Regions from separate parts of the Pseudomonas sp. RA_35y_Pfl2_P32 genome, predicted to be linked through region 2. Evidence: predicted binding sites of a transcription regulator. Region 2 holds the regulator's gene; the other holds the start of a gene.
The links. Region 2 encodes sigma-54, which starts transcription at its own class of promoters, with help from an activator protein. Its sites were predicted from a motif close to ANTGGCATNNANNTTGCTNT; they were not measured.
Positions count from the first base shown of each region.

Region 1: the regulator sigma-54 is predicted to act here: its motif matches at 5,757-5,776, upstream of AACY45_RS06850 (CmpA/NrtA family ABC transporter substrate-binding protein).

Region 1 covers NZ_CAXAQF010000005.1:148,992-156,304, forward strand. Annotated here, with positions in the region: gene dacB (D-alanyl-D-alanine carboxypeptidase/D-alanyl-D-alanine endopeptidase) at 1-54, shown strand, start outside; partial or broken gene AACY45_RS29240 (GGDEF domain-containing protein) at 119-700, opposite strand; gene AACY45_RS29245 (CHASE domain-containing protein) at 613-1,176, opposite strand; gene AACY45_RS29250 (hypothetical protein) at 1,076-1,351, opposite strand; gene rlmKL (bifunctional 23S rRNA (guanine(2069)-N(7))-methyltransferase RlmK/23S rRNA (guanine(2445)-N(2))-methyltransferase RlmL) at 1,488-3,758, opposite strand; gene rmf (ribosome modulation factor) at 4,305-4,520, shown strand; gene AACY45_RS06845 (quinone-dependent dihydroorotate dehydrogenase) at 4,644-5,663, opposite strand; gene AACY45_RS06850 (CmpA/NrtA family ABC transporter substrate-binding protein) at 5,896-7,107, shown strand; gene AACY45_RS06855 (ANTAR domain-containing response regulator) at 7,123-7,313, shown strand, end outside.
Region 2 covers NZ_CAXAQF010000010.1:163,198-170,510, reverse strand. Annotated here, with positions in the region: gene AACY45_RS12395 (ZIP family metal transporter) at 1-418, shown strand, start outside; gene AACY45_RS12390 (HPr family phosphocarrier protein) at 466-738, opposite strand; gene rapZ (RNase adapter RapZ) at 754-1,611, opposite strand; gene ptsN (PTS IIA-like nitrogen regulatory protein PtsN) at 1,614-2,078, opposite strand; gene hpf (ribosome hibernation-promoting factor, HPF/YfiA family) at 2,091-2,399, opposite strand; gene AACY45_RS12370 (RNA polymerase factor sigma-54) at 2,506-3,999, opposite strand; gene lptB (LPS export ABC transporter ATP-binding protein) at 4,182-4,907, opposite strand; gene lptA (lipopolysaccharide transport periplasmic protein LptA) at 4,907-5,455, opposite strand; gene lptC (LPS export ABC transporter periplasmic protein LptC) at 5,442-6,014, opposite strand; gene AACY45_RS12350 (KdsC family phosphatase) at 6,022-6,546, opposite strand; gene AACY45_RS12345 (KpsF/GutQ family sugar-phosphate isomerase) at 6,546-7,313, opposite strand, start outside.

The DNA of each region.
Region 1 (7,313 bases), on a different contig from region 2:
TTGCTGGACCTGTATCGCCAGCCAAAACTGGCGGCCACCGCCTCCGCCCTCTAGCCCTCGAGTCAAGGCTGCGCGCCGCAGGGTGCGCAGCCGTCGGAAACTACGGCAGTTCCTCGAACACCCGATCCCGACCCGCCTGCTTGGCCGCATACACCCCCGAGTCTGCGCGCAGCAGCAACGCATCGGCGCCCTCCCCCGGGCGCCAACTGGCAATGCCAAAACTGCCGGTCACCGTGCCGAGGCCGTCGATGGGCACGGTGCGCAGGCTCTGCCAGAGCTCGATCGCCAAGCGGTAGGCATGCTGGCCATCGGTATCCGGGCACAACACCATGAACTCCTCTCCCCCCAGGCGACAGAACACATCGGTGCATCGCAGACGATGGGCAATCCGCTGGCACACGGCCTGCAACACCCGGTCGCCCGCGGCATGGCCGTGGCGGTCGTTGATCTGTTTGAAGTGGTCAATATCCAGCATGATCACCGCCAACTCGCCATTGCCCCGCGACACCCGGGCCATCTCCAGGGTCAGTCGCTCCTGGAAATAGCGCCGGTTGTGGATCCCGGTCAGCGCATCAGTCACCGACAGGGCCCGCAACTCCTCCTCGACCCGCTTCATGTCGGAAACGTCCGAGATGTAGCCATGCCACAGCACACCACCGCCGGGCAGCTCTTCCGGCGTGGCCTCGCCCCGTACCCAGCGGGTGCTGCCAGCAACACGCCGCTGGCGAACTCGGCGGCGACGCCTTGCAACAGCAGCGGTTGCGACACCACCATCACCCCCTGTTCGCGGGCCTTGTCCAGGGTCTCCCGGCGTGCGGGCTGGGCCAACACGTCCGCCCCCAGGGGCGCGCCCTGGATGCCTGAAGTCTGCTTGTAGAGCAGCGGTGCGTAGTGCGCGCGCACCCCGGCCACGCGTGCGCCGCCCGCGGAATCGAGGTCGAGAATGGAGAAATCGCTGAGACCCTGTTGCCGTACCTCGCGCTCAAAGGCCACGCGCTGGTCGCCGGCGATCAACGGTGCCCAGCCATAGGCCTGGGTGCGCTGCAACAAGGGATGGGTGTAGCCATCGAACTCCTCACGGGAAACCCCCGGCGGAGTTGAGGAAGAAACGGCGCAGGCTGTCGAGGCGCTGTTCCTGATCGGCGAAACGCTCGGCGATGCGGCTCTTGCGCTCATTGGCCAGCAACTGAAAACGTTGCGCCACCTGTTGCTGGTGGGCATTGAGGGCAGTCCAGGCGAGCAGGCCCGTGAGCACGCCACCGGCCAACAACGCCAGCAGTGCTACCCGCCAGGCCGAGACATCTTCATTGATGAAGCCCAGGATTTTCGGTCGTGCGGCATGCAACGGCATAAGCAACACTCAAACGCCAGTGAGCTTCGGCGTCACCTGGGCCTTGTCTGAAGTTATAGCTATTCGCCATTAGCTTTGCCAGCCCAATAACCCATAGAGCCGAGAAGCATCAAGGCTCTATGGATCCCGTCGAACCTTAGCGCGCCATGATTTTCCAGGCGCGGTGGATCTTGCCGTTACGGGCAAAGTCCGGGTCGATGGTTTGCGCGGTGATTTCCTCGACGGCGTAGCGCGTTGTGAGGTTGTCTTCGAGCTGGAACTTGCGGAAGTTGTTGGAGAAGTACAACACCCCGCCCGGCGCCAGGCGTGCCATGGCCAGGTCGAGCAACTGCACGTGGTCACGCTGGACGTCGAAGATGCCTTCCATGCGCTTGGAGTTGGAGAAGGTCGGCGGATCGATGAAGATCATGTCGAACTCGTCACGGTTGGCTTCCAGCCAGGCCATGACATCGCCCTGCTCCAGGCGGTTCTTGTCGGAGAAACCGTTGAGCGACAGGTTGCGGCGCGCCCAGTCCAGGTAAGTCTTGGACAGGTCGACGCTGGTGGTGCTGCGGGCGCCCCCCTTGGCCGCGTGCACGCTGGCGGTCGCGGTGTAGCAGTACAGGTTGAGGAAACGTTTGCCGGCCGCCTCTTTCTGGATGCGCATGCGCATCGGACGGTGGTCCAGGAACAGCCCGGTGTCGAGGTAGTCGGTCAGGTTGACCAGCAGCTTGACCCCGCCTTCGTTGACCTCGACAAACTTGCCCTGGGCACTCTGGCGCTCGTACTGCTTGGTACCACTCTGGCGCTCGCGGCGCTTGACCACCACGCGGCTTTTGTCGATGTTCAAAGCCTGGGGAATGGCGGCCAGGGCGTCGAACATCCGCGCCGAGGCTTTTTCCGGGTCGATCGACTTCGGTGCGGCGTACTCCTGCACATGGACCCAGTCGTGATACAGGTCGATGGCCATCGAGTACTCAGGCATGTCGGCATCGTATACGCGGTAGCAGTCGATCCCTTCGCGCTTGACCCACTTGCCCAGGGCCTTGAGGTTCTTCTGCAGACGGTTGGCAAACATCTGCCCGCCCTCGCTCAGACGCGCCTGCTCGACCACGGGCACGGGGGCCGGGGTGGGCTTGATCGGGTTGCCATTCTTGTTGTACTGACGCTCTTGCGGTTCGACCGGCGCCTGGTCGTAGATCGCCTGTTCACGCTCGGCCTGGCGTTGCTCCGGGGTCCGGCGCTCGCCGGTGACGAACTGGTCGGGCAGCACTTTGATCAGCAGCAGCTTGCACGGCAAGGCGCCGTTCCAGAACGCATACTGCTTGTGGCTGCGTATGCCCATGCGTTTGCCCAGGTCCGGCGCGCCGGTGAACACCGCCGCTTCCCAGTTCAGGCAGGCCTGACGCAGGCGCTCGCCAAGGTTCTGGTAGAGGTAGAGCAGGCTCGCCTCGTCGCCCAGGCGCTCGCCGTACGGCGGGTTGCAGATCACCAGGCCTTTCTGGTTCTGGTCCGGGCGCGGCTCGAAGGTGGCCACTTCGCCCTGGTAGATCTTGATCCACTCGCTCAGGCCAGCACGCTCGACGTTGTTGCGACCCGGCTGGATCAGGCGCGGATCAGCCTCGTAACCGCGGATCCACAGCGGTGGCTTGGCCAACCCGGCGGCGGCACGGGCGCTGGCTTCTTCATGGAGTTTTTTCCACAGCGCCGGCACGTGGCCGAGCCAGGCGGTGAAGCCCCATTGCTCACGACGCAGGTTGGGGGCCATGTCGGCGGCAATCATCGCCGCTTCCACCAGGAAGGTCCCGACACCACACATCGGGTCAGCCAGGGCGCCGCCCTGGGCCGCGATGCGTGGCCAGCCGGCACGAATCAGGATCGCCGCCGCAAGGTTTTCCTTCAGCGGAGCGGCACCTTGCTGCAGGCGATAGCCGCGCTGGTGCAGGCTGTGCCCGGACAGGTCCAGGGAGAGGATCGCTTCGCCACGGTCCAGGCGCAGGTGAATGCGCAGGTCCGGGTTGAGCTTGTCGATCGATGGACGTTCGCCCGACGGCGTGCGCAGTTTGTCGACAATGGCATCCTTGACCTTCAGGGCGCCGAAGTGGGTGTTGTCGATGCCCGAACCGTGGCCGCTGAACTCCACCGCCAGGGTGCCGTCCGCCAGCATGTGGTCTTGCCACTCGACATCCAGCACGCCGTGGTAGAGGTCTTCGGCGTCCTTCATCGGGAAGCGCTTGAGGACAAACAGCACGCGGTTTGCCAGGCGCGACCACAGGCACAGGCGATAAGCGGTTTCCATGGTAGCCATGCCGCGCACAGCCGAGGTGTGCTCGCGCGCTTCCTCAAGGCCAAGCCCGACGGCTTCCTCGATGAGCAGGCCTTCAAGGCCTTTTGGGCAAGTGAGGAAGAGTTCGTAACGATCCGACATGGGAGTTCCAGGGCCTTTAGCGATAAGTGAACGGGCAACGCATTGACCGCTCGGTTTTCAATCAAGCGCTTTTCTAAAAGAGCGCTCGCGTGGCACGAAGGTGTGCCGTCCCACCCTGGCGGCTGTTCCAGCCAACCGGCTGGAATGAGCTTAGATGCCCGGGCAGATAAAAGATTCGATGCAATAAAATGTCATAACTCGACCCTTCGTCGAATAGTAACCGAGTGCATCGGTTGGACATGACACGGGAAGCATTCGCCTCATCATTCTTTGAGAGCCTGATCATAGCGGGGTTTGGCCAACCACCCGGCAAAACCCGTGTTGTTTCTTATGGCCTTAACATCTTTATCGTTACGTCCTTATGACAAAACGATCATTCCCTCGATGTGACGCATTGGTTAGAACTCAACTCAGGTTGACGCCGCAACGACGTCAACACCTTGGCTCGCCACGCCGGCAGCGAGCCGCCATTGGCAGAGCGTTTTCTGCCTGACCTCGATAGAGGTCGACGCGACACATACAGTCAACAAGTGAGGGCAACACCCTATGAGAAGACTTAAGCGTGATCCGTTGGAAAGAGCATTTTTGCGCGGATATCAATATGGCGTTGGTGGCAAATCCCGTGAGCTTTGCCCATTTACTCTACCGTCGGTACGCCAAGCCTGGATTAACGGCTGGCGAGAAGGACGCGGCGACAACTGGGACGGTATGACCGGCACTGCGGGAATCCACAGACTCAACGAACTTCACGCCGTCGGCTAAACGGGGCACACATTCCGACACGACAACTTGATTACGTAACGACTTAACCATGCACGTCCTCTCCGGACGGCGGGCTTCGGCCCAGGGGCCCCCTTGAGGGGCCCTTTTTTATGGCTGTCTGTATTAGCGCAGGGCGGCGATGGCGTCGACCGATTCACGGATCAGCGCCGGGCCCTTGTAGATGAAGCCCGAATAGATCTGCACCAGGCTGGCACCCGCGGCGATTTTCTCAGCAGCGTGCCGTCCTTCGGTAATCCCGCCCGCCGCGATGATCGGCAAGCGCCCCGCCAGTTCCGCCGCCAGCACCTTGACCGTATGGGTGCTCTTCTCACGCACCGGGGCGCCCGACAAGCCGCCCATCTCGTCACCGTGCTCCATGCCTTCGACGCCCACCCGGCTCAGGGTGGTGTTGGTGGCGATGACCGCGTCCATGCCGGTTTCAATCAGCGCCTGCGCCACCTGGACGGTCTCTTCGTCCGTCATGTCCGGGGCGATCTTGATCGCCAGGGGCACATGCTTGCCATGGCGCAGGACCAGTTCGGCGCGGCGCGTGGCCAGGTCGGCCAGCAGTTGCTTGAGCGAATCACCGAACTGCAGGCTGCGCAGGCCCGGGGTGTTCGGCGAACTGACATTGACCGTGACATAGCTGGCGTGGGCGTAGACCTTGTCCAGGCAGATCAGGTAGTCGTCGACTGCGCGCTCGACCGGCGTATCGAAGTTCTTGCCGATGTTGATCCCCAGCACGCCCTTGTACTTGGCCGCGGCAACGCGGGCCAGCAAGTGATCGACGCCGAGGTTGTTGAACCCCATGCGGTTGATGATCGCCTCGGCTTGCGGCAAGCGAAAAATCCGTGGCTTGGGATTGCCCGGTTGTGGGCGCGGGGTGATGGTGCCGATTTCGACGAAACCAAAACCGAGCTGGGCAAAACCGTCGATGGCCGCGCCGTTCTTGTCCAGGCCTGCCGCCAGGCCGACCGGGTTGGGGAAGTCCAGGCCCATGACAGTCACCGGCACGTGGGCCGGCGCCTTGCACAGCAACCCGTTCAGGCCCAGGCGCCCGCCCGCACCAATCAAGTCCAGGGACAGATCGTGGGAGGTTTCCGGGGAGAGTTTGAACAGCAGTTGGCGGGCCAGGGTATACATGGGTGGGCTTGACTCGAGTCGGCGGCGAAATAAGGCGGCGATTATAGCCGGGCATCGGGGTCGCAGGCGAGGCACATGTACAAATCCCTCGGCAATGGCATATGCCTTGCACCGTGAACCCTATCCGTACTCATGCCAGCGCCGGGATGAGTCGAAAGACCATGGCGTCGTCATCCGACTTTGCTTGCACAGCGGTCCGGGGCGACGCTTTTTTTTGCAAGGTGCACTCTCGATGAACGAACCATCAGTCGGCCCACTGGCCTGGGTCAATGGCAGCGATGCGCCGGAAAAGACCTCAATCAACCTGGGCTTCATGGCCCTGAGCGATTGCGCCTCGGTGGTGGTCGCCGCCACCCAGGGCTTTGCCCAGCCCTACGGCCTGACCCTGAACCTCAAGCGCCAAACGTCCTGGGCCAACCTGCGGGACAAGTTGGTCAGCGGCGAACTGGATGCCGCCCATAGCCTTTATGGCCTGGTGTACGCGGTGCACCTGGGCATTGGCGGCGTGGCCGCCACCGACATGGCCGTGCTCATGGGCCTGAACCACAACGGGCAGAGCATCAACCTTTCCCACGGTCTGCAAAGCCTGGGCGTGACCAGTCCTGAGGCACTGGATCGGCACGTGCACCAAAGTCGCCCAAAACTCACCTTCGCCCAGACCTTCCCCACCGGCACCCACGCCATGTGGTTGTACTACTGGCTGGCCAGCCAGGGCATTCATCCGCTGCGCGATGTCACCAGCGTGGTGGTGCCACCGCCGCAAATGGTCGCGCACTTGCAGGCCGGGCGCATTGACGGGTTTTGCGCGGGCGAACCCTGGAGCGCCAGCGCGGTGCAGCAGAACCTCGGCTTTACCCTGGCGACGAGCCAGGCCATCTGGCCCGACCACCCGGAAAAAGTCCTCGCCTGCACCCGCGCCTTCATCGAGCAATACCCCAATACCGCCCGAGCGCTGGTGATGGCGATCCTGGAAGCCAGCCGGTTCATCGAGCAAAGCCCGGAAAACCGCCGCAGCACCGCACAGTTGCTCAGCGCCGCCGACTACCTCGATACCCCCGTGGACAACATCGAGCCACGCTTGCTCGGCGACTACGCCGACGGTCTCGGCAACCGCTGGCAGGACCCACATGCGCTGCGTTTTCACGGCCATGGCGAGGTGAACATGCCCTACTTGAGCGACGGCATGTGGTTCATGACCCAGTTCCGCCGCTGGGGCTTGCTGCGCGACGACCCGGATTACCTGGGCGTGGCCCGCCAGGTCCAGCAACTGGGCCTGTACCGCGACGCGGCCGGGGCCTTGGGCATAACCGCGGACAGCCATGAGATGCGCCGCAGCCAATTGATCGACGGCAAGATCTGGGACGGTGCGGACCCGGCGGCCTATGCCCGCAGTTTCACCCTGCACGCCATGACCGACACCCCCGCCCTGCGCGCCCAACCCTGACAGGAGAGCATGAGCATGTTGCGAATCCTGCTGATCAATGACACCGCAAAAAAAGTCGGACGCCTGAAGACCGCCCTGACCGAAGCCGGGTTTGAGGTGATCGACGAATCGGGCCTGACCATCGACCTGCCCGCGCGCGTCGAAACGGTGCGCCCGGACGTGATCCTGATCGATACCGAGTCACCCAGCCGCGATGTGCTGGAACA
Region 2 (7,313 bases):
CGTGTTCGCCATCATTGCCCACAACATTCCTGAAGGCATGGCGGTGGGAGTCTCGGCCGGTGGTGGCATGGCGGACGCAGACAGCCTGGCCATGGGCATTGCCTTGCAGGATGTGCCGGAAGGGCTGGTAATCGCGTTGGTGCTGGCCGGGGCCGGGATGTCGCGGCTCAAGGCCTTCCTGATCGGCGCCGCATCAGGGCTGGTCGAGCCTGTGTTTGCGCTGCTGTGTGCCTGGCTGGTGAGCCTGGCGGAGGTCGTCCTGCCGTTGGGCCTGGCCCTGGCCGCAGGGGCAATGCTGCTGGTGGTGACTCATGAGGTGATCCCCGAATCGCGCCGCAATGGCCACGAGAAACTCGCCAGTCTGGGCTTGCTGATCGGGTTTTGCCTGATGATGGTGATGGATACGGCGTTGGGGTAGGGGGGGGGCAGGCGTTGTGGCGTTGTGGATAGGTAGCGGCTACACGCTTATTCGCCTTCGTCGAAGTAGTTGTTGATCAGTGCCGCCAGTGCGTCCAGCGCTTCCTGTCCCTGCTCGCCTTCGGTGCTCAGGTGGATGCGGGTGCCTTTACCTGCGGCCAGCATCATCATGGCCATGATGCTCTTGCCGTCGACCATCGACTCCGGGGTGCGTCCTGCACGGATCTGGCAAGGGTACTGACCTGCTACGCCGACGAACTTGGCTGAAGCGCGGGCGTGCAGGCCCAGTTTGTTGATGATTTCAATTTCCAGAGCAGGCATCGCGGTGTGAATCCTTTAGCTAAGGTCGCGGTGGCGAACCTGGACGTTCTTCAGGGATTTTTGCAGGACCTGGCCCAGGCGTTCAGTCAGGTAGACGGAGCGGTGATGCCCGCCTGTGCAGCCTATGGCAATGGTGACGTAGGCCCGGTTACTGGCGGCAAAGCGCGGCAGCCATTTGAGCAGGTAGCTGGAGATGTCATCAAACATTTCTTCGACATCCGGCTGAGCGGCCAGGTACTCGGCAACCGGCTGGTCCAGACCGGATTGGGCGCGCAGCTCTGGCTTCCAGTAAGGATTGGGCAGGCAGCGCACATCGAATACCAGGTCGGCATCCACGGGCATGCCGCGCTTGAAGCCGAACGACTCGACCAGGAATGCCGTACCCGGCTCCGGTTGATTGAGCAGGCGCAACTTGATGGTGTCACGCAACTGGTAGAGGTTCAGATCGGTGGTGTTGAGCTTGAGGTCGGCCAGGTCGGCAATCGGCTCCAGCAGGCTGGCCTCGTCCTTGATGGCTTCGGCCAGCGAGCGCTGCGAGCTACTCAGCGGGTGGCGTCGACGGGTTTCCGAGAAGCGCTTGAGCAGGGTTTCTTCATCGGCATCGAGGAACAGCACATCACATTGGATGTGGCGGCTGCGCACTTCTTCGAGCAATTCAGGGAAGCGTGACAAATGGCTCGGCAGGTTGCGCGCATCGATCGACACGGCCACCAACGGCTGGACCAGCTCGTTGTGAATCAGGGCGCGTTCGGCCAACTCCGGCAGCAGCCCGGCGGGCAGGTTGTCGATGCAGTAGTAGCCGTTGTCCTCCAGTACATTGAGGGCCGTGCTTTTACCGGAGCCGGAGCGGCCGCTGACGATGATCAAGCGCATGATTAGTGACCGTTTTGCTCGTCCAGGACGACCTGGTACAGGGCTTCACTGCTGTTGGCGCTGCGCAGGCGGTCGCGTACTTCCTTGCGATCCAGCATGCTGGCGATCTGGCGCAGCAGCTCCAGGTGGGCATCGGTGGCGGCCTGTGGGACCAGCAGAACAAACAGCAGGTCGACTGGGGCGCCGTCGATGGCGTCGAAATCAATAGGTGCGTCCAGGTGCATCAAGGCGCTGATGGGCGACTCGCAGCCTTTGAGACGGCAGTGAGGAATGGCGATGCCGTTGCCAAAACCGGTCGAGCCGAGTTTTTCACGGGCGATCAGGCTCTCGAAGACATCTTGCATCTCCAGATCCGGGACTTCCCGGGCGATCAGGTTGGCAATTTGTTCGAGGGCGCGTTTTTTACTGCCGCCCGGCACGTTCACCAAAGAACGGCCGGGGGTCAGGATGCTTTCAAGTCGGATCATGGGATGGGGGTGTTAACGACCGGTCGCGCCCTGGAGGAGGCTCTGGGTCTTTTCCTTATGCTTTTTAAGTTGACGGTCCAGCTTGTCGGTCAGCAGGTCAATGGCGGCATACATGTCCGTATGCTCGGCATTGGCGACCACTTCTCCGCCGGGGATATGCAGCGTGGCTTCGATTTTCTGCAACAGCTTCTCGACGTTCATCGTGACTTGCACGTTGGTGATCTTGTCGAAATGCCTCTCCAACCGGTCGAGTTTTTCGCCGATGTAGGTGCGCAGAGGTTCGGTAACTTCCAGTTGGTGTCCACTGATGTTGACTTGCATACAGCTTCTCCTTCGTTGCCAGTGCATAAGGCGGCAGGCGAGTTGCCTGCCACTAGGGTGTCTGCGAAAAATTCGAAAACACCCTGGAACGCGGTGGCGTGGCCCGTTACATCAATCGCTTGCGTTCGCTCGACGGCGCGATCCCGAGGGATTCACGGTACTTGGCGACGGTACGACGGGCTACCTGAATACCTTGTGCCTCCAGTAAACCAGCGATCTTGCTGTCACTCAACGGCTTTTTCTGATTTTCCGCGGCAACCAGTTTTTTGATGATCGCGCGGATCGCCGTGGACGAGCATTCACCGCCTTCAGAGGTGCTGACGTGGCTGGAGAAAAAGTACTTCAGCTCATAGATACCGCGCGGGGTATGCATGAACTTTTGTGTGGTGACCCGGGAAATCGTCGACTCGTGCATGCCCACCGCTTCGGCGATGTCATGCAGGACCAACGGCTTCATCGCCTCGTCGCCATATTCGAGAAAGCCGCGCTGGTGCTCGACGATCTGGGTGGCGACTTTCATCAGGGTTTCATTGCGGCTTTGCAGGCTCTTGATGAACCAGCGCGCCTCCTGCAGTTGATTGCGCATGAAGGTGTTATCGGCGCTGGTGTCGGCGCGACGGACGAAACCGGCGTACTGCGGGTTGACTCGCAAGCGCGGTACCGACTCCTGGTTCAGCTCCACCAGCCAGCGCTCGTTGTCCTTGCGCACGATCACGTCGGGCACCACGTATTCGGCTTCGCTGGACTCGATCTGCGAGCCGGGGCGCGGGTTGAGGCTCTGGACCAGTTCGATCACCTGGCGCAGTTCGTCTTCCTTGAGCTTCATGCGCCGCATCAACTGGCTATAGTCGCGGCTGCCGAGCAGGTCGATGTAATCGCTGACCAGGCGCTTGGCCTCGGCCAGCCAAGGCGTCTTGGCGGGCAGTTGGCGCAATTGCAGCAACAGGCACTCGCCCAGGTTGCGGGCGCCGATGCCGGCGGGCTCGAATTGCTGGATGCGGTGCAGGACGGCTTCGATTTCGTCCAGCTCGATGTCCAGTTCCGGGTCGAATGCCTCGAGGATCTCCTCGAGGGTTTCGTCCAGGTAGCCCTGGTTGTTGATGCAGTCGATCAGGGTCACGCCGATCAGGCGATCGGTATCGGACATCGGGGCCAGGTTCAATTGCCAGAGCAGGTGGCTCTGCAGGCTTTCGCCGGCGGAGGTGCGGGTGGTGAAGTCCCACTCGTCGTCATCGTTGCTGGGCAGACTGCTGGCGCTGGTCTGGTAGACGTCTTCCCAGGCCGTATCGACCGGTAGTTCGTTGGGAATGCGCTCGTTCCATTCACCTTCCTCGAGGTTATCCACCGTGGGGGCGGTTTCCTGGTAGGAGGGTTCCTGGACGTCGGTGTTGGGTTTGTGCTCGATGTTGTCCGCCATGGGGTCGGCGTTATCGAAGTCGTCGCCTTCTTCCTGGCGTTCGAGCATTGGATTTGACTCCAAGGCTTCCTGGATTTCCTGTTGCAGGTCCAGGGTCGACAATTGGAGCAGGCGGATGGCCTGTTGCAGCTGCGGTGTCATCGTCAGCTGCTGGCCCATTCTCAAGACTAGCGATGGTTTCATGGCTGGGGCTTAACACCTTATTCGCCGGCGCACGTGCGCCATCCACTACAGGGCGCCGGGGCGCCAAACTTAAGCAAATTATATGCCTGAAACTGAAGTGTTTGCCTAGAGCGTCATGACAATAAAAATATTAAGGCTTTCATTGACAATGCGCTCTGCCAGCAGGCTAGACGCCTCGCAGCTTATAGGCGGAACTCGTGGCCCAGGTACACTTCCTTGACCAGTTCGTTGGCCAGGATGGTTTCAGCGTCACCTTCAGCGATCAGTTGACCATCGTTCACGATATAGGCGGTCTCGCAGATGTCCAGGGTTTCACGCACGTTGTGGTCCGTGATCAGCACGCCAATGCCCTTGGCCTTGAGGTGATGGATGATCTGCTTGATGTCGCCGACCGAAATCGGGTCCACGCCAGCGAAAGGTTCGTCGAGCAGGATGAATTTCGGCGCGGTAGCCAGGGCGCGGGCAATTTCCACGCGGCGTCGTTCGCCACCGGAAAGGCTCATGCCCAGGTTGTCGCGGATATGGTTGATGTGGAACTCCTGCAGCAGGCTTTCGAGTTCCTGGCGCCGACCAGCCTTGTCGAGTTCCTTGCGGGTTTCGAGGATGGCCATGATGTTGTCGGCAACCGACAGTTTGCGGAAGATCGACGCTTCTTGTGGAAGATAGCCGATACCTGCCCGCGCGCGACCGTGCATGGGCTGGTGGCTGACGTCCAGGTCGTCGATCAGTACGCGACCCTGGTCGGCCTGCACCAGGCCGACGATCATGTAGAAGCAGGTGGTCTTGCCGGCACCGTTGGGGCCAAGCAGGCCGACGATCTGGCCGCTGTCGATGGACAGGCTGACGTCACGCACGACCTGACGGCTCTTGTAGCTCTTGGCCAGGTGCTGGGCTTTCAGAGTTGCCATTACTGGGCCTTTTGCTCGTCAGTTTTCTTTTTCGGCTGGATGACCATGTCGATCCGCGGACGTTGCTCAGTGACCTTGCTGCCCGTGGCGCGACCGGCGCTGGCGAGCTTTTTGTTGGTGTCGTAGACGATTTTCTCGCCCAGGGTAATGTTGTTGTCCTTGTCGATGACTTTGGCCCGATCGATCAGCACGACGCGGTCTTGCGAGGCGTGGTACTGAATGGTCACCCCGTAGCCCTGCACAGGCTTGGTGTCGCCCACGGTTTGCATCTGCTCGAAGTAGGCCAGGTTGCCGACCGAGGTTACGACGTCGATATCGCCAGCCGCTGTGCGGGTGATGGTCACGGTGTTGCCGGTGACCTTCATCGAGCCCTGGGTGATGATCACGTCGCCCTTGTAGGTGGCGATACCGTTCTTGTCGTCCAGTTGGGCGTCGTCGGCCTGGATGCGGATAGGTTGATCTCTATCGGTCGGCAGGGCCCAGGCGCTCGCGCTTCCCAGTGCTGCGCCCAGACTGAGCAAAATAGGGAGGGTTTTAACGAGCCTCATACTGTCCTCTTACGTTCGATAGCAGGTGTATCCTGCTTTCTTTCAAATACGCCTTCATTCCGGTACCAGTCGATACACCGCCAGCGCCGTCGATTCTAACGGCTTGCTGGGTCTGCGCATATTGCTGCTTGGGGAATACCGTCATGCGCGTGGTGGTGATGACCATCGGGCGATTCTTGGCATCCGTACGGGCAATGCGTACCGAGTCGATCAGTTCGACCTCGGTGCCGTCAGGATTGACCTCGCCACGTTCGCTCTGCACGTGCCAGGGGAATTCGGTGCCGCGATACATCTGCAGGTCCGGTTTGGTCAGCAGGGTCACTTCGCTGGCCTTGATGTGCTCGACCTTGTCGGACGTCATGTCGTACTGCAACTTGCCATCTGGCAGGAACTGCACGCTGTGGGCGTTGATGGCGTAGTAGTCGATCTCGCTGTCGTTGACTGCCGCTACCGGTTTGTCGAGAAAGCGCTCGGGGCTGATATTCCAGTAGCCCACAGCCGCAAGCAGCGCGGCGATGGCTGCGAAAAACACGATGTTGCGAAACTTTTTACTCAGCATAAATGACTCACAGGTACGCGGCGTTGGCGTCTTGCAGGTTGCCTTGGGCGCGTAATATCAATTCACAGAATTCTCGAGCAGCACCTTCGCCGCCACGGGCCTCGGTGATGCCGTGGGCGTGTTCGCGGACAAAACCCGCAGCATTGGCAACGGCCATGCCCAGGCCGACCCGTCGAATCACCGGCAGGTCAGGCAGGTCATCACCCAGATAGGCGACCTGTTCATAGCTTAGGCCCAGTTGCGCGAGAAGCTCGTCGAGCACCACAAGTTTGTCCTCGCGGCCTTGATACAGGTGGGCAACCCCCAGGCTTTTGGCGCGACGCTCGACCACCGGGCTGGTTCGACCACTGATAATGGCTATTGTCACACCACTGGCCAGCAACATTTTCATGCCTTGACCGTCGAGGGTGCTGAAACTCTTGAATTCGCTGCCATCTTCCAGGAAATACAGGCGACCGTCAGTGAGTACGCCGTCGACATCGAAGACCGCCAGTTGGACAGGCCTGGCGCGTTCGAGCAGGTCGTCAGCCATTACATCACCCCTGCGCGCAACAGGTCGTGCATGTTCAGGGCGCCTACCGGACGGTCGTCGTTGTCGACCACCACCAGGGCATTGATCTTGTTGTCTTCCATGATCTTCAGGGCTTGTGCCGCGAGCATCTCGGCCCGGGCGGTCTTGCCGTGAAGGGTCATGACCTCTTCGATCCTGGCCTGCTGGAAGTCGATCGAGCGGTCCAGGGAGCGGCGCAGGTCGCCGTCGGTGAAAATCCCGGCCAATGTGCCATCGGCTTCAAGTACCACGGTCATGCCCAGGCCTTTGCGGGTCATTTCCAGCAAGGCGTCCTTGAGCGATGTACCGCGCACTACCTGCGGCAGCTCGGCACCGATGTGCATGACATCTTCGACTTTCAGCAGCAGGCGCCGACCCAGAGCGCCGCCCGGGTGGGAGAAGGCGAAATCTTCGGCGGTAAAGCCCCGGGCTTCCAGCAAGGCCACCGCCAGGGCGTCGCCCATCACCAGTGCTGCTGTGGTCGATGAAGTCGGCGCCAGGTTCAGCGGGCAGGCTTCATGTTCGACATGGACATTGAGGTTGACGTCGGCGGCCTTGGCCAGTGCCGAGCTAGGATTGCCGGTCAGGCTGATCAACTGGATCCCCAGGCGCTTGATCAACGGCAGCAGGGTGATGATTTCGTGGGTCGAACCGGAGTTGGACAGGGCGAGAATGATGTCGTCGCGGGTGATCATGCCCATGTCGCCGTGACTGGCTTCGGCCGGGTGGACGAAAAAGGCCGTGGTACC